Linked DNA regions of Skermanella sp. TT6. The protein of the gene in region 2 binds, or shares a complex with, the protein of the main gene of each other region. Links are inferred from orthologs where the notes say so. Each region holds a gene or a part of one and is shown on either strand. Other genes may lie near its edges.

Region 1 (12,982 bases), 2.3 Mb from region 2 along the record:
GCCGTCCCTGCGTCGCTGGAGCAGGTGGACGAGGCGGTCAAGAGCAACCCGGCGGTCTTCCCGTCGGAGGAGGCGAAGCGGAACATGTTCACCGTCTCGGCCGTGTCGCCGGCGGCCGAACGGCTGCGCACCCGTTCCTGGACCCGGGTCAAGACCGGTCAGTAAGCGGGTACCGCTATCCAAAGGAGTCAAGCCCCGGCCGGTCGCGACGGCCGGGGCTTCTGTTTGCCGGATGCCGTGATCGCAGGGAGAACCCGGAAATGGCTCAGCCCAACCGCAAGATCAAGCTGGAACCCTGGCAGGATCCCAAGGAACAGCCCTATGTGAGGATCGAGAAGGTCACGAAGAAGTTCGGCGACTTCACGGCCGTGGACGACGTCTCCTTGTCGATCTACCGGGGGGAACTGTTCTCGCTGCTGGGCGGGTCGGGCAGCGGCAAGACCACGCTCCTGCGCATGCTGGCCGGCTTCGAGATGCCGACCTCGGGCAAGATCTTCATCGACGGCGTCGACATGTCGAACATTCCGCCGTACGACCGCCCGGTCAACATGATGTTCCAGAGCTACGCCCTGTTCCCGCACATGACGGTCGAGCAGAACATCGCCTTCGGCCTGAAGCAGGACCGCGTGCCGCGCGACCAGATCCGCCAGCGCGTCGCCGAGGTGCTGGAACTGGTCCAGCTCGGCCGCTTCGCCAAGCGCCGGCCGCACCAGCTTTCCGGCGGCCAGCGGCAGCGCGTGGCGCTGGCCCGAAGCCTCGTCAAGCGGCCCAAGCTGCTGCTGCTGGACGAGCCGCTGGGCGCGCTCGACCGGCGCCTGCGCGAGCAGACCCAGTTCGAGCTGGTCAATATCCAGGAGCAGGTCGGCATCACCTTCGTGATCGTGACCCACGACCAGGAGGAGGCCATGACCATGTCGTCCAGGATCGCCGTGATGAACAGCGGCTGGATCGCCCAGGTCGGCACGCCCGCCGAAGTCTACGAGTATCCCAACTCGAAATACGTGGCCGAGTTCGTCGGCTCGGTCAACATGTTCGCCGGCCGCATCCTGGAGGACGAGCCCGACCACGTGCTGATCCAGTCGGAGGAGGCCGGGTGCGACCTCTACATCAACCACGGCGTCCCCGTCCCGCTGGGCACTCCGGTGTCGGTCGCCGTCCGGCCGGAGAAGATGGCGCTCTCCAAGGAGCCCCCGGCGACGGGCGGCGGCCGCAATGCGACCCGCGGGACGGTACGGGAGATCGCTTACCTGGGCAACCTGTCGATCTATCTGATCGAACTGGAGTCCGGTAAGATGGTCCGCGTCACCCAGCCGAACTTCAGCCGGCTGACCGAGATGCCGATCACCTGGGAGGACCGCGTGTACGTCACCTGGCAGCCCTTCGCGGGCGTCGTGCTGACCCAATGAGGAAGCTCCGATGAGCAGGCAGGGTTTCGTTCCGCTGGGAGACCGCATGAGCAAGGACGCGCCGTCGCCGGGCTTCGACCTGGGCCAGTTCCTTCCCGTCCGCCTGATGCTGGACCTGCTGCGCCGGCTGGGCCTGATGGGGCGCGGGCTGGTCATCATGGTTCCGTATGTCTGGCTGCTGCTGTTCTTCCTGATCCCCTTCGCGATCGTGCTGAAGATCAGCTTCTCCGAAGCCGCGATCGCGATCCCGCCCTATACCGCCCTGGTCGAGTGGGCGGAGGAGACGTACCTGACCATCCGGCTGAATTTCGGCAGCTACCTGTTCCTGCTGACCGACAGCCTGTACGCGGTGGCCTATCTCAATTCGCTGAAGATCGCCTTCGTCTCGACCGTGCTGTGCCTGCTGCTGGGCTATCCCATGGCCTACGGCATCGCCAAGGCGCCGCAGGCCTGGCGCGGGCCGCTGCTGATGCTGATCATCCTGCCGTTCTGGACCTCGTTCCTGATCCGGGTCTATGCCTGGATCGGCATCCTGAAGCAGGAGGGGCTGCTCAACAACTTCCTGCTCTGGCTGGGCGTCATCGACGCGCCGCTCCAGATCCTCTACACCGATACGTCGATCTATATCGGCATCGTCTATTCCTACCTGCCGTTCATGATCCTGCCGCTCTACGCGACCCTGGAGAAGCTGGACGACACCCTGCTGGAGGCGGCGGCCGACCTGGGCGCCAAGCCTTTCACGGCGTTTCTCAGCGTCACGCTGCCGCTGTCGGTGCCCGGCATCGTCGCCGGCTCGCTGCTGGTCTTCATCCCCGCCGTCGGCGAGTTCGTGATTCCGTCCCTGCTGGGCGGGCCCAACACGCTGATGATCGGCGCCGTGCTGTGGAACGAGTTCTTCGCCAACCGCGACTGGCCGGTCGCCTCGGCCGTGGCGATAGCGCTTCTCCTGTTCCTCGTGGTTCCGATCATGCTGTTCCAGTATTACCAAGGCAAGCAGCAGGAGGCGGCAAGACAATGATGCGACGCTCCAGCTTCGTGCTCACCATGATGGCGTTCGGCTACGCGTTCCTCTACGTGCCGATCATCCTGCTGATCATCTATTCCTTCAACGAGAGCCGCCTCGTCACCGTCTGGGGCGGCTGGTCGACCAAGTGGTATGCGGGACTGCTGAACAACGACCAGATGCTGTCCGCAGCCTGGCTGTCGCTGCGCATCGCGGCGCTCAGCGCCACCTTCTCGGTCGTGCTGGGCACGCTGGCCGGCATGGCGATGGCCCGGTTCGGCCGGTTCCGCGGCAGGACCCTGTTCGGCGGCATGATCACGGCGCCGCTGGTCATGCCGGAGGTGATCACCGGCCTGTCGCTGCTGCTGCTGTTCGTCTCCCTGGAACAGTTCATCGGCTGGCCCGAGGGGCGCGGCATGACCACCATCACCATAGCCCACATCACCTTCACCATGGCCTTCGTCGCGGTCATCGTGCAGTCCAGGCTGGTCAGCCTGGATGAATCGATCGAGGAGGCGGCGATGGACCTGGGCGCTCGGCCGGCCAAGATCTTCTTCGTGATCACCCTGCCGATCATCTCGCCGGCCATCGTGTCGGGCTGGCTGCTGGCTTTCACGCTGTCGCTGGACGACCTCGTCATCGCCAGCTTCGTGTCGGGTCCGGCCTCGACCACGCTGCCCATGGTGATCTTCTCCAGCGTGCGCCTCGGCGTGACGCCGGAGATCAACGCGCTGGCGACGATCATCGTCGCCCTGGTGACGACCGGCATCATCGTGGCCGGAGTTTTCATGGCCCGCCAGGAAAGAATCAGGAAGCAGGACGAACAGATGGCGGCCTCGTCGAACGCTTGAGTTTTTCGGCTTTTCTTCGCCGGTGCGGGATTGGTCTTCATGCGCGGGGCTGCATTATCTCATGCGCGCCGCGCATGGCGGCCCCGGCGGAGCGGGGCAGGGGGTTGTCTTTCTCCCGGCAGGGGAATAACTTCTTCATCAGGTGAAACTGCTGAAGAGGCGTATCGTGAATTTCCTCGTGTTCCTTGGCCTGCTCCGTCTCGGCCCCGCCGCCCAGACCCGCTTCCAACGTCCGGCCACCTCGTCCGAGTGGTTCCCGGCCCAACATCCCCCGACCAGGCGCCGCGATTAGAGCGCTTCGGCCTCGTTTCTTTTTTCAAAGAAAATTTTCCGATTATCCCGGCCGGGTTCGCTCCCGTTCCGGGAGGTTGCCAAGATCGCGCCCCGGTGGTTAGTGTCACCGGGGCGTATTCATTGAGGGGGTATCAGACCATGTCCACTCCAGCCGCGGACGGTTTCCGCATGCCGGCGGAATGGGAACGCCACAGCCGCTGCTGGATGGCGTGGCCCTGCCGCCCCGAGACTTTCGCCGGCGGCATCGACGCCGCCTGCGCCGCCTATGCCGAGGTCGCCCAGAGCATCGCCCAGTTCGAGCCCGTCGCCATGGTGTGCAACCAGGCCGACGTGGCCGAGGTGTCCCTGGCCTGCGGCCCGGGGATCGAGGTGCTGCCCATGCCGATCAGCGACAGCTGGATCCGGGACACCGGGCCGACCTTCGTCGTCAACGACGCGGGCCAGGTCGCCGGCGTCGATTGGGGCTTCAACGCCTGGGGCAATAACTACCCGGACCATCAGGTCGATGCTGAACTGGCTGGGCATGTGCTGGAGCATCTGGGACTGCCGCGCTACCAGGCGCCGCTGATCCTGGAGGGCGGCTCCTTCCATGTGGACGGGGAGGGCACCCTGATCACGACCGAGGAATGCCTGCTCAATCCCAACCGCAATCCCAACCTGGGCAAATCGGAGATCGAGCAGCACCTGAAGGACTATCTCGGCGTCCGCCAGGTGATCTGGCTCGGCCGCGGCTACGAGCAGGACGAGACCGACGGCCACATCGACGAGATCGCCTGCTTCGCCCGGCCGGGCGTGGTGCTGGCGCTGACCACCGACGACACCGGCGATCCCAATTTCAAGATCTTCCAGGACAACCTGGACCGCCTGAAGGCCGCCCGCGACGCCCATGGCCGCGAGATCGAGGTGGTGCCGCTCCGCCAGCCGCACCGCCGCGACCACAACGGCGTCCGCCTGACCCTGTCCTACACCAATTTCTACATCGCCAACGGCGGCATCGTGATGCCGGCCTACGAGGACGCCGCCGACGACGAGGCCTTCCGCACCCTGCGCAAGGTGTTCCCGGACCGGGAGGTGCTCCAGGTGCTGGCCCTCGACATCGTGAAGGGCGGAGGCGGCATCCACTGCATCACCCAGCAGCAGCCGGCCGGCTGAGAGACGTTATGGGAAGCTTCGTGACTCCGCAGTAAAGTTGTGTCATCATAAGGCCGCTCGACCGCTAAGCACCCCTCAACCAGCTTCAAGGTGCGGGTCATGAACGTCAACATACCGCCGGTACAGCCACCGATCGTCGCCAAGCCGTACAATGCGGCCTCGGCGGCTTATGCGGTCAATCCTGCGATGGCGGCGGCCATGCAGACCGCGACCGTCACGCGGACCCAGACGGTCCAGGCCCCCGCCCCGGTCTACAAGGCCGAGGCACCCCGGCGCGCGATGAGTTCGACCGAGACCGGCCAATCCGTCGATACGACGGCGCAGGCTCTGTCCACCCGCACCTCCGGGGGTGGGGCGGCGAAGGGGCGCGGCAGTCTGGTGGACATCCGGGCGTAGGCTTCATCTCTGGAGGCCGCCCTCTGGAGACTGTCGTGGGCATCGACTTCCTGGTAACGTCGCTGATCGTTGTCGCATCGCCCGGTACCGGAGTCCTGTTCACCCTGGCGGCGGGTCTCTCTCGCGGGTTTCGGGCAAGCCTGATCGCGGCCTTCGGCTGCACCCTGGGCATCATCCCGCACATGGCCGCCGCGATCCTGGGCTTGGCGGCGTTGCTCCATGCCAGCGCGATGGCGTTCCAGATCCTCAAGTACCTGGGCGTGGCCTACCTGCTCTACATGGCCTGGAACACGCTGAGGAAACAGGGCGCGCTCAGCGTCGACAAGGACGTCACCCCCCGGTCGGCGGTCCAGGTGATCGTCTCCGCCGTCCTGGTCAATATCCTCAACCCGAAACTGTCGATCTTCTTCCTGGCGTTCCTGCCGCAGTTCGTCAGCGCCACCGAACCGCATCCGCTCCCGCGCATGCTGGAACTCAGCGCCGTCTTCATGCTGCTGACCTTCGCCGCCTTCGTCGGCTATGGGATCTTCGCCGCCTCGATCCGGAGCCACGTGATCTCTCGACCGCGCGTGCTGCTCTGGATGCGGCGGACCTTTGCCGGCGCCTTCGCGGCGCTGGGGGCGAAGCTGGCTTTTGCCGATCGGTGATGCTCCGCAGGTCCATTAGCCCTGCCACGCCATAGTTTCCACGGCAGTCCGCGTTGGTTCAGGGGCGGTCGGTCGGAAGGATCGTGCGTCCTGTACTCGACGACCATTTCCAGAACGTGCCGACATAAATGAAAGTTAAATAAAAATGCGATTGTGGCGGCATGTGCCGCTTCACCCAATGTGGTGAACCAGCCCGATATGACATCTGTTTACTGCAAGCGGATCCTGCATCGGCTGATTACCAGAAAGGTGGATGTCATGAGTTATGCCCGTTTTGCTGCAATGATTTTAGTATCGACAGTTGTGATGTTCATTCTGATGTATCTAAACACTTATGAAGTGGAGCATATATTCTACAGCCAGACACGAACCTGGATGGCCATCGTGATGGGGGCAGCCATGGCCATCATCATGATGCTATTCATGAGGAAGATGTACGGAAACAACACGGTGAACATCGCCATTCTGATCGGCGGCGCGGTGGTGTTCTCCGGCGCGCTCTGGCTGGTGCGCAGCCAGGAAACGGTGACCGACGTGTCCTACATGAAGGCAATGATCCCGCATCATTCGATCGCCATCATGACCAGTGAACGCGCTCATATTCGTGATCCTCGCGTGCGTCAGCTCGCAGACCAGATTATCGAGGCACAGGTTCGTGAGATCGCCGAGATGAAGCAGCTGATCGCCGACCTCGACCGGAACCCACCCCCACCGGACGCACCCGACCTGATGCCGAAAGCGAGGCAAGGCGAAGTTGCGCGCCCATAGGTGCGCCACGGAGGCGCTTGTTCAGCAAGTACGAAAAATGCGGGCCGAAGCCCGCATTCCGATCTTTCAGCACTGTCGAAAACTTCAGGCAGGCCCTCAGTCGATCTCCCGGGCGCCCTGGACGATCCGGCTGACGATGCCGTAGTCCTTCGCCTCTTCGGCGGACATCCAGTAGTTCCGGTCGGTGTCCTTCTCGACCTGCTCCAGCGGCTGGCCGGTTTCGCGGGCGATGATCTCGTTGATGCGGCGGCGCATCTTGATGATCTCCTTCGCCTCGATCGCGATGTCCGTCGCCCGTCCGCCGGCGCCGCCCAGCGGCTGGTGGATCAGGAAGCGGGTGTTCGGCAGGCAGAGCCGGTTTTCCTTCTTCGCGGCGAGATAGATGTGCGCGCCGGCGCTGGCGACCCAGCCGGTGCCGATCATCTTCACCTGCGGGGTGATGAACCGGATCATGTCGTGGATGCTGTCGCCCGACTCCACGTGGCCGCCCGGCGAGTTGATGATGATCCGGATCGGATCGTCATTCTCGACCGCCAGGGCCAGAAGCTGGGCGCAGGTGCTTTCGGCGACCTTCTGGTTGATCTCGCCGAAGATCATGACCGTGCGCGACTTGAACAGGTTTTGAAGAACCGTGCTGAACGGTGCCGGGGTCGGCTTGGGCGTCTCTTCCTTCGGCTCTTCGTCCATGACCCAAAACATCAAATTCTCCTCGGACCTCACACCGCGCGGAGGCGCACGGCGAATTTCGTTCGCATGACTTGCATAGCCGGATTTGCCCGCGGGTTCAACTGCTGGCCGAGATTCCGATGGGCCACCAGCGGCCGGCATTCGGATTCAATGGGGCTGCGTTCCGATCACCGAGCGAACCGACGAGAAGGCCGGCATGGCTGCGGCACGGCGGTCGAAAGTTGCGGTCGTACGGCAACCGGCAGCACGATTGCGATGTCCGATCAGCGCGTCCGCGAAGTCGAACCCCTCCTTGAAGTCGAAAAGCGCAAGTCGCACCATCTCCTCGCCTTCCACCTTGACCCGCTCCACTCGAAGCAGCAATCCTATCACTTCCGCTATCGAGATCCGGTCGAAGCGGTAGGCGCGCCGGAGCACCCAGACCATTTCGACCAGTACGGGAATCGCGATGAAACCAGGCTCTTCTGCAGAACAGACCTGCTCGATCAGTTGAGCCGCCAGTTCGGATTGCGTAGGATCGTCCTGAAGCAGATACCGGATCACAATGTTGGTATCCAGGCCGATCATGGCTCTTCTTCGCCGGCCATGCCGCTAGCGATCGCTTCCTCCATCTCCTCCAGCGAAACCGGCCGTTCCGGTTTCGGCAGGCATCCGCGGAGGCGCTCGACAGGAACCCGGGCAGGCACCACCAAGACCCTTCCCTGGGGATCGATGACGAACTCGACCTGATCGTCAGGGCCGATCCGCAGATACTCCCGGATGCTCTCCGGAATGGTGTCACCGCCGTCGCTCTTGACCATCGTTGCGGGCATCGGGATCGCGCCTTGCTGAGGGTTTGATCGATAGATCATTTCTTCATATACGCTCGACCCTGTCCGGCGGCAATGCGGCTGAATGCGCTACGAGCCATCACGGCCCCTTGCGCCGCCGCCCCCTCGGCTTTCCCCGTCCGTCGGCGGCGCCGCGCGCGGGTGCCGCCCGGCCGCTGCCGTCGGGAACGGCGCGGTTGGTGCCCAGGCCGATCGCGGGGGCGTCGCCGCCGTCGATCCCCAGGTCCATGGCCTCCAGCCGGCGCAGCTCGTCGCGCAGGCGGGCGGCCTCCTCGAACTCCAGGTCGGCGGCGGCGGTCTTCATGCGGCGTTCCAGGTCGGCCATGTAGGATTTGAGGTTATGGCCGATCATGTTGTTGCGGTCGGCGTCGCCGGTCTTCACCGTCACCCGGTCGCCGCGCTCGTAGACGCTCTCCATGATGTCGGAGATCTGCTTGCGGACCGACTCCGGCGTGATGCCGTTGGCCTCGTTGTAGGCCTTCTGCTTCTCCCGGCGCCGGTTGGTCTCGTCGATCGCCGCCTGGAGGCTGTTGGTCATCTTGTCGGCGTACAGGATCGCCCGTCCGTCCACGTTCCGCGCCGCCCGGCCGATGGTCTGGATCAGCGAGGTGCGGGACCGCAGATAGCCTTCCTTGTCGGCGTCCAGGATCGCCACCAGCCCGCATTCCGGGATGTCCAGGCCCTCGCGCAGCAGGTTGATGCCGATCAGCACGTCGTAGGCGCCCAGCCGCAGGTCGCGGATGATCTCGATCCGCTCCAGCGTCTCCACGTCGGAATGGATGTAGCGGACCTTGATGCCGGCCTCGTGCATGTATTCGGTCAGCGCCTCGGCCATCTTCTTGGTCAGGGTCGTGACGAGCACGCGCTGGCCCTTGGCCGCGCAGTCCTTGCACTCGGCGATCAGGTCGTCCACCTGGGTCTCGGTCGGGCGGATGATCACCGGCGGGTCGGTCAGGCCGGTCGGGCGGACGACCTGCTCGACGAAGACGCCGCCGGTCCGCTCCATCTCCCACGGGCCGGGGGTGGCCGAGACGAACACGCTCTGCGGCCGCATCTCGTCCCATTCCTCGAACTTCAGCGGCCGGTTGTCCTTGCAGGACGGCAGGCGGAAGCCGAAGTCCGACAGCGTCGATTTCCGCATGTAGTCGCCGCGGTACATACCGCCGACCTGCGGCACCATCACGTGGCTCTCGTCCACGATCAGCAGGGCGTTCTTGGGCAGGTACTCGAACAGCGTCGGCGGCGGCTCGCCGGGCTGGCGGCCGGAGAGGTAGCGGGAATAGTTCTCGATGCCGGCGCAGCTTCCGGTCGCCAGCATCATCTCGATGTCGAACTGGGTCCGCTGCTCCAGCCGCTGGGCCTCCAGAAGCTTGCCTTCGGCCTCGAACTCGGCCAGCCGGACCTTCAGGTCGTGCTGGATCTGCTTGATCGCCTGGTGCAGCGTCGGCTTGGGCGTCACGTAGTGGCTGTTGGGGTAGATCTTTACCGCCTGGAGCGCCATCAGCTTCTCGCCGGTCAGCGGGTCGATCTCGAAGATCCCCTCCAGCTCGTCGCCGAACAGCGAGAACCGCCAGGCGCGGTCCTCCATGTGGGCGGGGAACAGCTCGACGGTATCGCCCCGCACCCGGAACGTTCCGCGGCCGAAACCAAGGTCGTTGCGCTTGTATTGCAGGTCGATGAAACGGGACAGCAACTCCGACCGGTTGACCGTCATCCCGGTCTGGAGGCCCAGCGTCATCTCCGAGTAGGTCTCGACCGAGCCGATACCATAGATGCACGACACCGACGCGACGATGATCACGTCGTCGCGTTCCAGCAGCGACCGGGTGGCCGCGTGGCGCATCCGCTCGATCTGCTCGTTGATCGAGCTTTCCTTCTCGATATAGGTGTCGGTGCGTGGGACGTAGGCTTCCGGCGTGTAGTAGTCGTAGTAGGAGACGAAATACTCCACCGCGTTGTTCGGGAAGAAGCTCTTCATCTCGCCGTAGAGCTGGGCGGCCAGGGTCTTGTTCGGCGCCAGCACCAGGGCGGGGCGCTGGATCTCCTGGATCACGTGGGCCATGGTGAAGGTCTTGCCCGACCCGGTGACGCCCAGCAGCACCTGCTCGCGCTCGCCTTGCTGGATGCCGTTCAGCAACTCCTCGATCGCGCGCGGCTGGTCGCCGGCCGGCTTGTAATCGGACACGATCTCGAGCCGCTTGCCCCCCTCCAGCTTCGGCAGGGCGGCGGCTTTCGGCATCAGCATGGGCATGGATGGGGGCATTGTCATGGCTGGTAAGATATTCAACGCGGGCACCCGCTGCCAGTCCCTTGGGAGCGAATCCGTTCACCAAATGATCGCGCCCGATGGCCGCCCCGGCATCACCGTCCGCGGGAGGCCGCCGCGGCGCGCACGGGCACCGGGCCGAGGGTCTTCTTGCCGGGCTTCGCCTTGCGGCCGCCCGTGGCCGCTTCCTGTCCCCCCAGCAGGCCCTTGGCCCGGGCCTGCTCGATGCGGGCCTGGGCGGACGCCACCATGGCGGTGATCGCGGGCCACGCCTGTTCGGTCGCGGAGCTGACGGTGCCGTCCATCTTCAGGACCTCCTCGATCCACCGCTCGAAGTCGGAGGCGCAAACCGCCCCCTTGGGCGCACCGTTCGGGAAACTGACCGTATCCGGAAAAACCACGAGGCCGCGGATCCGCAGCAGGGGAAAGCGGCGCTTGAAGGCGAGGTTCAGGGGCTGGAGTTCCAGCAGCGGATTGACGCAGGTGGTCGTGCCGCCCCGGTTGGAGATCTTCCAGGTCCGGGAGAACTCGCTGCCGGTCACCTCGCCCTTGGCGGAGGCCGCCACCGTCCCGATCAGCACGATGCTCGCCGGCAGGCGGATGATGTGCTCGATGCAGACGATGCGGCCCTGCTTGTCGATGATCCGGACATCGTGCAGGGAGGGATGGTTGAGGTTGTCTATGGTCCTGCGGAGCGTGATCCGCTGGCCCTTGACCTTCGGCGGAGGCGGCGGCCTGAACGCGTACAGCACGGCCATGCCCAGCACGATGAACGCGCTGTAGACAAGCAGTTGGGTGAGGCCTGGGGCGTGCACCGCCGTACGTTTCCATGAACCAAAGTGGAGAAGGGGCGCAACTTTAGCATAGGGAACCCGTAACAGTCGACTCTCCTGTACCATCCTGCATCCGCCGAGGGCAATCGGATGGCCTATCTCCATCGTCCGTGCCGCTTGCACGGGGGAAGCGGCGGGCGTAGGGTCTCCGCCGCGTAGATTCAACAGACCTCGCCCAGATCGAAATCCGCACCGGATCCCATGCCATGCCGTTCATCGCCACCCGCTTGAGCAACATCAAGCCCTCGCCGACCATCGCCGTCACCCAGAAGGCCCGTGAGCTGAAGGCCGCCGGCCGCAACATCATCGGCCTCGGCGCCGGCGAGCCCGACTTCGATACCCCGGACAACATCAAGGAGGCCGCGATCGCGGCGATCCGCTCCGGCGACACGAAGTACACCCCGGTGGACGGCACCCCGGCGCTGAAGAAGGCGATCTGCGCCAAGTTCAAGCGCGAGAACGGGCTGGACTACACGCCGGAGCAGGTGACCGTCGGGACCGGCGGCAAGCAGGTGCTGTACAACGCCCTGATGGCGACCCTGAATCCGGGCGACGAGGTGATCGTCCCGGCACCCTACTGGGTCAGCTATCCCGACATGGTGCTGCTGGCCGACGGCGTGCCCGTTCCGGTAGAATGCCCGGCCGACACCGGCTTCAAGCTCCAGCCCGCGGACCTGGAAAAGGCGATCACGCCGAAGACCAAGTGGCTGATCCTGAACAGCCCCAACAACCCGACCGGCGCCGCCTACACCCGGGCTGAGCTGAAGGCGCTGACCGACGTGCTGGTCCGCCATCCCCATGTCTGGGTGATGACCGACGACATGTACGAGCACCTGAACTATGACGGGTTCGAGTTCACGACCCCGGCCCAGGTCGAGCCGTCGCTGTACGACCGCACCCTGACGGTCAACGGCGTGTCCAAGGCCTATGCCATGACCGGCTGGCGGATCGGCTACGCGGCCGGCCCGAAGGAGCTGATCAAGGCGATGGGCGTGATCCAGAGCCAGAGCACCAGCAACCCGTCCTCGGTCAGCCAGGCGGCCGCCGTCGAGGCGCTGAACGGCCCGCAGGACTTCATCAAGGAACGGGCGGAAGCCTTCAAGGAGCGCCGCGACCTGGTCGTGTCGATGCTGAACCAGGCGAGCGGCATCAAGTGCCACAAGCCGGAAGGTGCCTTTTACGTCTATCCCTCGTGCGAGGGCACGATCGGCAAGACGACCCCGGACGGCAAGGTGATCGGGACGGACGAGGATTTCGTCACCTACCTGCTGGAGTCCGAAGGCGTCGCGGTGGTCCAGGGCTCGGCCTTCGGGCTGGCGCCCTTCTTCCGCATCTCCTACGCGACTTCGACCGCGGAGCTGGAAGAGGCCTGCCAGCGCATCCAGCGCGCCTGCGCGGCGCTGAGGTAAACGGCCGCGAAGGGGGTTCCGCCGCCTGGGCGGAACCCCGGCCCCCCTCCGGTCGGATACCGGCCGAAAGAGAGCGCCCCGGTGTGAACGGGGCGACAGTCCCCGCTGTCATCTCCTGCCAGTCTGGCCCGGTTCGCGTCGCCCTGTCGCGGCGCGGATCGAGTTCAGACGCGCGCTCCCCGAGCAGCGCGGGAGAGGCAACGAGGAAGATCATGAAACTGGAATATGTCTGTTTCGTCGTGGCCGCCGCCGCGGCCCTGACCGGAATGTCCTTCGGCATCTATATGGGCGTGGCGCACGACTTCACGCTCGCCCCGGCGCATGCTCACCTCAACCTGCTGGGATGGGTGACGATGTGCCTCTACGGCCTTTATCACCGGGGGCGAGCCCGTCCCGTCACGCGGTTGGCGAAGGTTCAGGTCGGTACCGGGATCGCCGGT
Region 2 (8,644 bases):
GGCCATGTCGGCCTGCTTGTCCGCCGCCGGCTTGCCGGCGAAGCGCAGGTCGTGGGGGACCACGGGAGCGAGGGGCGCCGGCGGCTGGTCGGGCCAGACCGCATCGACGGGGTTGTCCGGGCACGCCAGCAGGTCTCCGCCGACGCGCCCCATGACGGCGCGCAGGCGCTCGACCCAGCCGACAGTGTGCAGCCAGGGATCGTATCCGAGACGGCCGCCCCGGGGCAACGCCGCGGCGATCCATTCCGCGTGGGGATCCTCGGTCAGGTGCTTGTACTGGAACAGCGCCGATGACACCTCCGCCTGGACCTGCAGGGTATAGCGCCCGTCCACGAAGATGGCGGCCTGGTCGAGCAGCACGACGGCCAGCCCGGCGGAGCCGGTGAACCCGGATATCCAGGCAAGCCGCTCGGCGCGTGCCGGAACATACTCACCCTGGTGCTCGTCCGACCGGGGCACCACGAACCCAGACAACCCGCGCCTGGACAGTTCGGTCCGCAGCGCCGCGATGCGGGCGGCATGGTCGGGGACGGCGGCCGATCGGGAATGCCGTTCCGCCGCCATCGCGGCCCGCAGCGCCTTCAGTTCCGCGGCCAGGGCAGCCGGCAGGCGCGCCCCTCCCAGCAGTTCGAGCCAGGCGTCCGGATCTGCTCCCACCGGTGCCGCGACGACCCCGGCGACCAAGGCCCGGATCTCCGCCGCCGAGCGGCCCAGCCCGGCCTGCCTGAGCAGCCGGTCAAGGGAATCGTCTCCGCCATACTCGCCCGAAGCCGTCGCGATGCCCTCCACGGGAGAACCTTCCTCTGGTTGCCGAAACTGCCTGCTGTCCGGAAGGCTAGAACCCCCTACCCCGCCGCGCAAGGACGAATGCAGGCGGGAAGCGGGACGTCCCGGCCCGCCTCAGCCGCGCAGGACGAGGGTCCGCCACTCGCCGACCGGAATCCGGCCGACCAGCCGCAATCCCTGGGACCGGTGGGCGGCAAGCACCCAGTTCTCGTGCCGGTCCAGCAGTCCCGACAGCACCGCGTAGCCGCCGGGACGCAGCGCGCGGCGCAGGTCCGGCGCCATGCGGGCCAGCGGCCGGGCCAGGATGTTGCTGGCGATCAGGTCGTAGGGACGGCCCCGCCGGACCGCCTCGACCTTGTAGCCGTTGCCGCCGACCGCCCGGACGAGGGACGAAACCTGGTTGCGCCTGGCGTTCAGGCGGGTGACGCGCACCGATTCAGCGTCGATGTCGGAAGCCACGACCGGGACATGCCAGAGCTTGGCGATCGCCAGCGCCAGGATTCCCGACCCGCAGCCCATGTCGAGTGCCCGCCGGACCGGAAAACGCCTGGAAAGCCGGTCCAGAGCCACCAGGCAGCCGTAGGTCGTCGCATGCTCGCCGGAGCCGAAGGCGGTCGCTGCGTCGACCAGCAGCCCGACGGAGGAGGGCGGCACCCCGCCCTCGTGGTGCGAACCGTAGATGAAGCAGCGCCCGGCGCGGATCGGCGGAAAGCTCTTGTACGACCGGGTGAGCCAGTCGAGCTGGGGGACCGGCTCGATCACCATCTCGGGCTCGGCGATTCCCATCGCCTCCGCCAGGACGGCGATCCGCGCCGTCAGCCAGGCCCGGTCGGGCTCCCCGTGGGAGATCGCCTCGACCAGCCAGCTCACCCCCTCCTCGACCTCGAAAGTCGAGACCGAGACCGCATGGTCGCCCACGGCGTCGGCGAAGAAGGCCACCAGGTTTTCGGGCACGGTGAGCGCGATGCGCCAGAGATCGGGAATGGTCATGACACGGAAAACCCGGCGTTGAGGGAAGCCGCGTTTATGGGCGATGGCCGGAGCGGGCGCAAGGCGCCCCGTCCGGCGATCCCGCGCCAAGACCACATGCCTGGAGCTATACCCGATCAGGTTGAACCACTTCGGTTCACGCGCCTTGCTGTTCCAGTCGCCGCACCGTGTTGCGCCATGGGCGCAACCTACGGCTCGATGCAGGACGGAGGTGATGCCGGCCGACGGTCGTAGGTTGCGCCCATGGCGCAACGCGTCGGATCGGCTGCCTCGGGTGGATCGAACTGATCGGCTGAAGCTCTAGACCACGTTCGGCTTCCACTTGCCGGGGAGCTGGTCCGCGACCTCGACCATGCCCAGGTCGCGCAGGAAAGCCTGGCGCTGCCGGACCAGCCGCTCGGAAATGGCGGCTTCCGCGGCATCGCCGCCCAGCAGTTTCCCGTCGGGACCGCGCAGGTGCCCGATCACGCTTTCCAGGAGCGCGCCGTCGGCCTCGGGGCATTTCCGGTCGAGCGGGTGGTCGCGCTTCAGCTCGGCCAGCAGGCGCTCCGTCAGGACGCGGCGGCAGCTTTCGCCGGCACCGCGCGCGATCAAGGCGCCGATCCTGGCCAGGTTCGGGTTCAGCCGCTTGGGATCGCTGCGCCCGTGCAGGAAATCGGCCAGGGCGCAGAGCGACTCCGCGAGGTTCGCATGGGGGCCGAGCAGGTCCTTGATCATGTCCGAGGCGACCAGCGCGTCCGCGACGACGCCTTCGAAAAGCGTGTTAAGGCCGGGATCCAGATCCTCCGTCATCAGGGTCAGAAGCATCTCCATCTTGCCCCCGACCGAACCGTAGCCCATCAGATGCTGGGACAGCAGGCACAGCATCGTGAAGGACCAGTTCTCCGGCCCGCACCGGGCATGGATGCGCCGGCTGACATGGTCGAGGTTGGCGGTCTCGAACCGGGGCAGGCGCCGCCGCTCGGCGTAGAAGTCGCGGGACCGGTTCATCGCCTGGTGGACGAGGCCCTCCACATGACGGATCCGGTCTTTCGCCGGAATGTTGAATTCGTCCGCCTGCGCCATGGCGACCTGATGGACCGCCGCATGGATCATGTTGCCCGCTTCGGACAGTTTGCGCAGGTAGGTCCAGTTGTGCAGGAGTTCGGACGCGGTGATCTGGTACTTGTCCAGGAACAGCCTGAAGAGCCGTCCCATGATCATCCGGCTCTGGAAGCCATAGAGGTCCTCCAACTGCTCGCAGACCACGGGACGGTCGATCCGGCCCTTGATCACCATGGCCTTTTCCTTCACAGGCGGCCGGATCTCGTGGAGGATCTCCCGCTTTGTGGTGAAGCCGGACAGCATGGTCCGGTTGCGAACGACCTTGAACTCCTCGATGCCGGGCTCCGACAGGAGATGGCGGCCGATCGCGACCGCGTCCTCCTCCTCGGGAACGATGCAGTGGATGAGCCAGCGTCCCTCCCGGCAGATCAGGGTCTCATAGGTAATCTGGCGATTCTTGACCATCCACCCCGCCCACCAGACGTGATCGGCCGCCGGTGCCCGACCGGCGATCCCGATCGGGCCATTGGACAGCGGGTTTGTTTGCTGAAGCGTTAACGGAAACCTGCCGGAAGGTCCGCCCCCGACCGTATCAGCCGGCCTTCTCGGCGGGGACCACGAAGCTGTCCAGCACCTTCTTGGTACCGGCCTGCTCGAAGTCGATCTCCAGCTTGTCGCCGTCGACCGCCTTGACGGTGCCATAGCCGAACTTCTGGTGGAACACCCGCATGCCGCGCTTCAGCGGCTGGTCCGGCCGCCTCCGGGGCGCCACCTCGAAGGCGCTGCCCTCGATCACCGGACCCGTTCGGGGGCCGGGTGGCTGCCGCTGCGGCCTCGATCCGAAACCGCCGCCGAAATCGCGGAAGCCGCCGAAGCTGCTCCCGAACCCGCCCGCTCCGCCGAAGGTGGGCGCCGGAGCCGCGGACAGGCCCGGAGCCGCGTCGGTCTCGATGTGCTGTTCGGGCAGTTCGCCGACGAAGCGCGACGGGATCGCCGTGACCCAGGAGCCGTGCATCCGCCGGTTGGCGGCATGGCTGACATGGGCGCGCCGCCGCGCGCGCGTCAGCCCGACATAGGCCAGCCTGCGTTCCTCCTCCAGCCCGGCGATGCCGGTGTCGTCCATGGAGCGCTGGCTGGGGAACAGGCCGTCCTCCCAGCCGGGCAGGAAGACATAGTCGAACTCCAGCCCCTTGGCGCCGTGCAGGGTCATCACGCTGACCATCTCGGTGCCGCTGGCCTCGGCATTGTCCATCACCAGGCTGACATGCTCCATGAACCCGGCGAGGTTCTCGAACTCGCCCATGGCCGCGACCAGTTCCTTCAGGTTCTCCAGCCGCCCCGGCGCTTCCGGCGTCTTGTCCACCTTCCACATGTCGGTATAGCCCGACTCGTCCAGCACCATCTGGGCCAGTTCGGTGTGCGGCGTGCTGGCCCCGAGGGTCCGCCAGCGGTCGAAGTCGGTCATCAGGTTGCGCAGCGTCGTCCGCATCTTGGGCTTCAGCTCGTCGGTCTGGACGAGCTGCCAGGTCGCCTCGGTCAGCGGGATGCCCCGGGCGCGGGCGAGCTGGTAGAGCTGCTGGATGGTCGCGGGGCCGACGCCGCGCTTGGGCACGTTGATGATCCGCTCGAAGGCCAGGTCGTCGTCCGGCTGGACGACGATGCGCAGATAGGCCATCGCGTCGCGGATCTCCTGCCGCTCGTAGAAGCGCGGCCCGCCGACGACGCGGTACGGTAGGCCCAGCGTGATGAATCGCTCCTCGAACTCGCGGGTCTGGAAACCGGCGCGGACCAGCACCGCGATCTGGCTCAGCGGCACCTTGGCGCGCTGAAGCGCCTCGATCTCCTCGCCGATCCAGCGAGCCTCCTCCTCGCCGTCCCACAATGCCCTGACCTTGACCCGCTCGCCATGGTCGGACCGCGTCCACAGCGTCTTGCCCAGGCGGCCCTGGTTGTTCGAGATGACGCCGGCCGCCGCGGCCAGGATATGGCCCGTGGAGCGGTAGTTCTGCTCCAGCCGGATCACCTTCGCGCCGGGGAAGTCGTTCTCGAACCTCAGGATGTTGCCGACCTCTGCCCCTCTCCAACCATAGATTGATTGATCGTCGTCGCCGACGCAGCAGATGTTCTTGTGCTTCTGGGCCAGCAGCCTCAACCAGAGATATTGGGCGACGTTGGTGTCCTGGTACTCGTCGACCAGCAGGTAGCGGAAACGCTGCTGGTACTCCGCCAGCACCTCGGGGTTCGCCTGGAACAGGGTGATGTTGTGCAGCAGGAGGTCGCCGAAATCGCAGGCGTTCAGGCTCTGCAGCCGTTCCTGGTAGGTCCGGTAGAGCTGGACCACGCGGCCCCCCGCCATGTCGCCGCCATCCTGGGGCTTCAGCTTGTCCGGCGTCAGCGCCCGGTCCTTCCACCGCTCTATCACGCCGAGCACGGCGCGCGCCGGCCATTTCTTGTCGTCGATGTTCTCGGCCTTGAGGAGCTGCTTGACCAGCCGGATCTGGTCGTCGCTGTCCAGGATGGTGAAGTTGCCCTTCAGCCCCACCAGCTCGGCGTGCCGGCGCAGGATGCGGGCGGCGAGCGCGTGGAAGGTGCCCATCCACCATCCCTCGGTCGGGGTGCCGATCAGCGCGCCGACCCGCTCGCGCATCTCGCGCGCGGCCTTGTTGGTGAAGGTCACGGCCAGCACCTGGAACGGCGACGCCCGCCGGGTCATCAGCAGGTGGGCCAGCCGGGTCGTCAGCACGCGGGTCTTGCCGGTGCCGGCCCCGGCCAGGACCAGCACGGGGCCGTCCAGCGTCTCGACCGCCTCGCGCTGAACCTCGTTCAGGCCGTCGAAGTAGGTAAAGCGTTGCGCGGCCGGGGCCGTCGCCGGTGAGACCGCAGGAACGGCGTCGTTCAGCGGGTCGTCATAGTGGAATGGATCGGACATGGGCAGGACTATACTCCGCCGGCGGTCCCGAGTTTAAGGACTTGTTGAAGGTTCCTGACATGATCTGGAGCGACCCCGATGACAATCGTACGCCGAGCGCTCAAAAGGGGTGGGTTGCCCTCGACCGGACCCGGCGGCCCATGTTAGAAGATAGCGATTGTTGACCGGAGTCGCCCATGCCGTCCTTGCGCCTCGATGACGACCATACGATTCAAGCCATCGGGATCCTCGCCGACGTTCTGGATCGTTTCAGCGGGATGACCTCCCTGGAGTGCACCCTGGTTTCCAAGGCGTTGCGCCAAGTCCAGCAGACGCGGTCCCAGATCGGCATGGACTTCGCGTCGCGCGCCTTCGCGACGCTGGAGCCCGACGTCCGGCGCCGGATCGCGGACGACGCCACGGACGCGGCCCTGGAAGCCACCAGCACCATGAAGCTTCCCAAGCTGCGCGCGCCCCGGCCGACCGCACCTCCGGCGACCGGGTTGCTGGGGGCGATCAACAACCGCGGCGCCAAGCCGCGCAAGCCGGCCTGACCGGCGCCACGCGGCTTCCCCGGGTGCGGGCCTAGCCGCCCTGCCCCGTATCCCTGTCCCGACTCCCGATCGCCACGACCCGGTTGCGTCCGGATTGCTTGGCGTCATAGAGCGCGGCGTCGGCCCGCTTGATCAGGTCCGCCGGCGTCTCGTCGCGGGCGAGCTGGGCGACTCCGACCGACAGGGTGATGGTGCCCAGCGTCACGTTCCTCGACCGGTTGACCAGTTTCTTGGACGCGACGGATTTCCGGATCTGCTCTCCCAGCCTGGCCGCGTCGGCCATCCGGCTGTCCGGCAGGATCACGGCGAACTCCTCGCCGCCGTAGCGGACCGCCGTGTCGGTCGCCCTGATCGATTCCTTGACCGTCCGCGCGACCAGGGCGAGCACATGGTCCCCGATGGTGTGGCCATGGGCGTCGTTGAACTGCTTGAAGTGGTCGATGTCGGTCATCAGCAGGCTCAGCGGCCGGCCGGTCTGGGCCGCGCGGGCCACGGCCTCGGCCAGCGACGCGTCGAACAGGCGCCGGTTGAACAGCCCGGTCAGGGAGTCGGTGATCGCCTCCTGGCGGACGACGTCCAGGTTGCGGCGCAGCTCGTCCATCTGGCTGCTGGAAGACTGCAATTGGCTGTGCAGCTCGCGGTTATGCTCGGCCATCAGCCGGGTTTCCGCCGCGATCGCGTCGACCAGCGCGCTCAGCTGCTCCAGTCCCCGCACCTCCATATCCTCGCCGAATTGCTGGAGCGCCCTGCCGTACCGGTCGCTGCCGGCGCCGGACGCGCGCAGCAGCTCCAGCAGGTGGCTCAGCGCCCCCTGGATCCGGGCGCCCGCCTCGCGGACCGCCTGCTTCTCGTGGTCCAGGCTGAAGAACCTGTCGTGGAGTTCCGCCAGACGCTCGGCCGTGACGCCGTGCCCGGCTTCCGCCAGTTTATCCAGGGCGCGGTTCAGGTCCGGCAGGTCGCCGCTGTAATAGCTGTACCAGATGGCGAAATGCTGGGGCGTGGGCGGCAGCGATTCGGCGGCCATCCGCGCCATGGCCCGATCAGCCCAGTTGGTCGCCTGCTCCATGATGCCGCCATCTCCGCCAGAACCTGAACTTCCGGCGTAGGCTATGACCTAAGGGCTAGGAACTTGCAAGCGACGATACCCACGGCGCGGGGTGTGCTGCGTCAGTTGCACTGCCCGATGGACGATTCGGCGCAGGTCCTGCCGTCAACCCAGGTCGCTCCGGTCAGGTCGGCGTTGCGGAAATGCGTCCCCTGGACCCGGGCGCCGGTGAAGTCGGCATTGCGCAGGTTGGCGTCGATGAAACGGGCATTGCGCAGGTCGGCGCCGGCCAGGGAGGCATCGGTCAGCACGGCCCGGGTGAGGTCGGCCTCGATCAGCCGGGCATCGTCCAGCTTGGCGCCGGTCAGGTCCGCGCTGAAGAACTTGGCGCGATAGGCATCCACGCCGGTCAGGTCGGCGCCGCTAAGCTTCGCCCTCAGGAAGGTGGCATCCCGCAGCATGGCACCCTGCAGGTTGACGTTGCGCAGATCCCGTCCATCCAGATAGCACCGCCGCCAATTGACGTCCGGGCTCGCCGGGTCCGTGCAGTCGGCAATGGCGCTGGAGGTTGAGACCACGAGGAGAGCTGCCGCGAGCACGGCGGAGATGGTACGCTTCATGATGCCCTAGATAGGTCACACAAACCCGGAAGCCAAATTAATCTCGGATTGAGGCGATCGTACGGACGACATCACGCGGGCGGATGGTCCGGTTTGCGGAATCCCAGGCCGATCACGCGGCCGACCTGCGGCGGCATGGGCAAGGCCGACTGGGCGGCTCCGATCCCCTCCAGCAGCAGGCGCGCCGCATCCGGCAGGGGACATGAACGCCGGGTCCCGAGATCGACATGCATCAGCACCAGCTCATTGGTCGCCGCCAGCCATCCTTCCGTGCCGTGATGCATGGCGTGCATCAGGTGGACGCGCTTCGCATCGACTCCGAGGATGCGGGTGCCGAAGGCCAGCGGGTCGCCCTGCCTGACCTCCCGCTCGTAGGTCACATGCATCTCCAGCACGAACACCGAGCGGTTCTCCGCCTTCACATAAGCCGCTCCCAGGCCCGCATGGTCGAGCAGCCGATCGGTCGCGTGGTCGAACGCCAGCACGTAGTAGGCGACGTTCATGTGGCCGTTATAGTCGATCCATTCCGGCCGGACGTTTTCCGTGTGGAGGCGAAGCAGGGAGTCGGTCATGGCGGTCGCCCGATGCTGTGCAGGATGACGGGACGATAACCCCGTCCCGCCGGAAATGCGCCCTCCCGATCGTCCAGGTCATCGGGCATCCGGATCATCGGGTGCTTCATCCCGCGGGCGGCGCA

Evidence for each region.
Region 1: the proteins of IGS68_RS17755 (region 2) and uvrB are in contact, whole or in part, in a crystal structure (PDB 7EGT), measured with the Thermus thermophilus proteins. The link is inferred for Skermanella sp. TT6 from one-to-one orthologs. Residues at the interface, in WP_096412145.1 of Thermus thermophilus: His654, Arg656, Phe657, Gln666, Asp668, Glu669, Lys680, Arg681, Leu682, Ser683, Lys685, Tyr686, Ala687; in WP_096411307.1 of Thermus thermophilus: Glu23, Leu25, Arg26, Asp27, Gly28, Glu29, Arg30, Phe31, Arg55, Glu326, Asp327, Phe328, Glu379, Ser382, Gln383, His398, Gly400, Arg401.

The regions. Positions count from the first base shown.
Region 1 is NZ_CP067420.1:1,435,477-1,448,458, forward strand. Bases 7,709-10,671 are described here. They hold uvrB (excinuclease ABC subunit UvrB), read right to left. Parts: upstream 10,304-10,671; coding sequence 8,114-10,303; downstream 7,709-8,113. Other genes in these bases: IGS68_RS06700 (PIN domain-containing protein), read right to left, coding at 7,709-7,771; IGS68_RS06705 (AbrB/MazE/SpoVT family DNA-binding domain-containing protein), read right to left, coding at 7,768-8,055; IGS68_RS06715 (hypothetical protein), read right to left, coding at 10,396-10,671. In the rest of the region: IGS68_RS06650 (polyamine ABC transporter substrate-binding protein), read left to right, coding at 1-165; IGS68_RS06655 (ABC transporter ATP-binding protein), read left to right, coding at 261-1,406; IGS68_RS06660 (ABC transporter permease subunit), read left to right, coding at 1,513-2,424; IGS68_RS06665 (ABC transporter permease subunit), read left to right, coding at 2,424-3,260; IGS68_RS06670 (hypothetical protein), read right to left, coding at 3,298-3,489; aguA (agmatine deiminase), read left to right, coding at 3,693-4,706; IGS68_RS06680 (hypothetical protein), read left to right, coding at 4,806-5,102; IGS68_RS06685 (LysE family translocator), read left to right, coding at 5,138-5,749; IGS68_RS06690 (DUF305 domain-containing protein), read left to right, coding at 6,008-6,517; IGS68_RS06695 (ATP-dependent Clp protease proteolytic subunit), read right to left, coding at 6,614-7,216; more of IGS68_RS06700, read right to left, coding at 7,352-7,708; more of IGS68_RS06715, read right to left, coding at 10,672-11,115; IGS68_RS06720 (aspartate transaminase), read left to right, coding at 11,340-12,542; IGS68_RS06725 (hypothetical protein), read left to right, coding at 12,755-12,982. UniProt on the Escherichia coli protein: The UvrABC repair system catalyzes the recognition and processing of DNA lesions. A damage recognition complex composed of 2 UvrA and 2 UvrB subunits scans DNA for abnormalities.
Region 2 is NZ_CP067420.1:3,769,037-3,777,680, forward strand. The notes cover bases 3,082-6,100. They hold IGS68_RS17755 (UvrD-helicase domain-containing protein), read right to left. Parts: upstream 5,750-6,100; coding sequence 3,413-5,749; downstream 3,082-3,412. Other genes in these bases: IGS68_RS17750 (hypothetical protein), read right to left, coding at 3,082-3,285; IGS68_RS17760 (hypothetical protein), read left to right, coding at 5,926-6,100. Also shown: IGS68_RS17740 (aminopeptidase P family protein), read right to left, coding at 1-564; IGS68_RS17745 (50S ribosomal protein L11 methyltransferase), read right to left, coding at 901-1,776; more of IGS68_RS17750, read right to left, coding at 2,077-3,081; more of IGS68_RS17760, read left to right, coding at 6,101-6,282; IGS68_RS17765 (diguanylate cyclase), read right to left, coding at 6,314-7,348; IGS68_RS17770 (pentapeptide repeat-containing protein), read right to left, coding at 7,450-7,947; IGS68_RS17775 (thioesterase family protein), read right to left, coding at 8,019-8,519; IGS68_RS17780 (sulfotransferase family protein), read right to left, coding at 8,626-8,644. UniProt on the Escherichia coli protein: A helicase with DNA-dependent ATPase activity. Unwinds DNA duplexes with 3'-5' polarity. Translocates on single-stranded DNA with 3'-5' polarity. Initiates unwinding more efficiently from a nicked substrate than double-stranded DNA.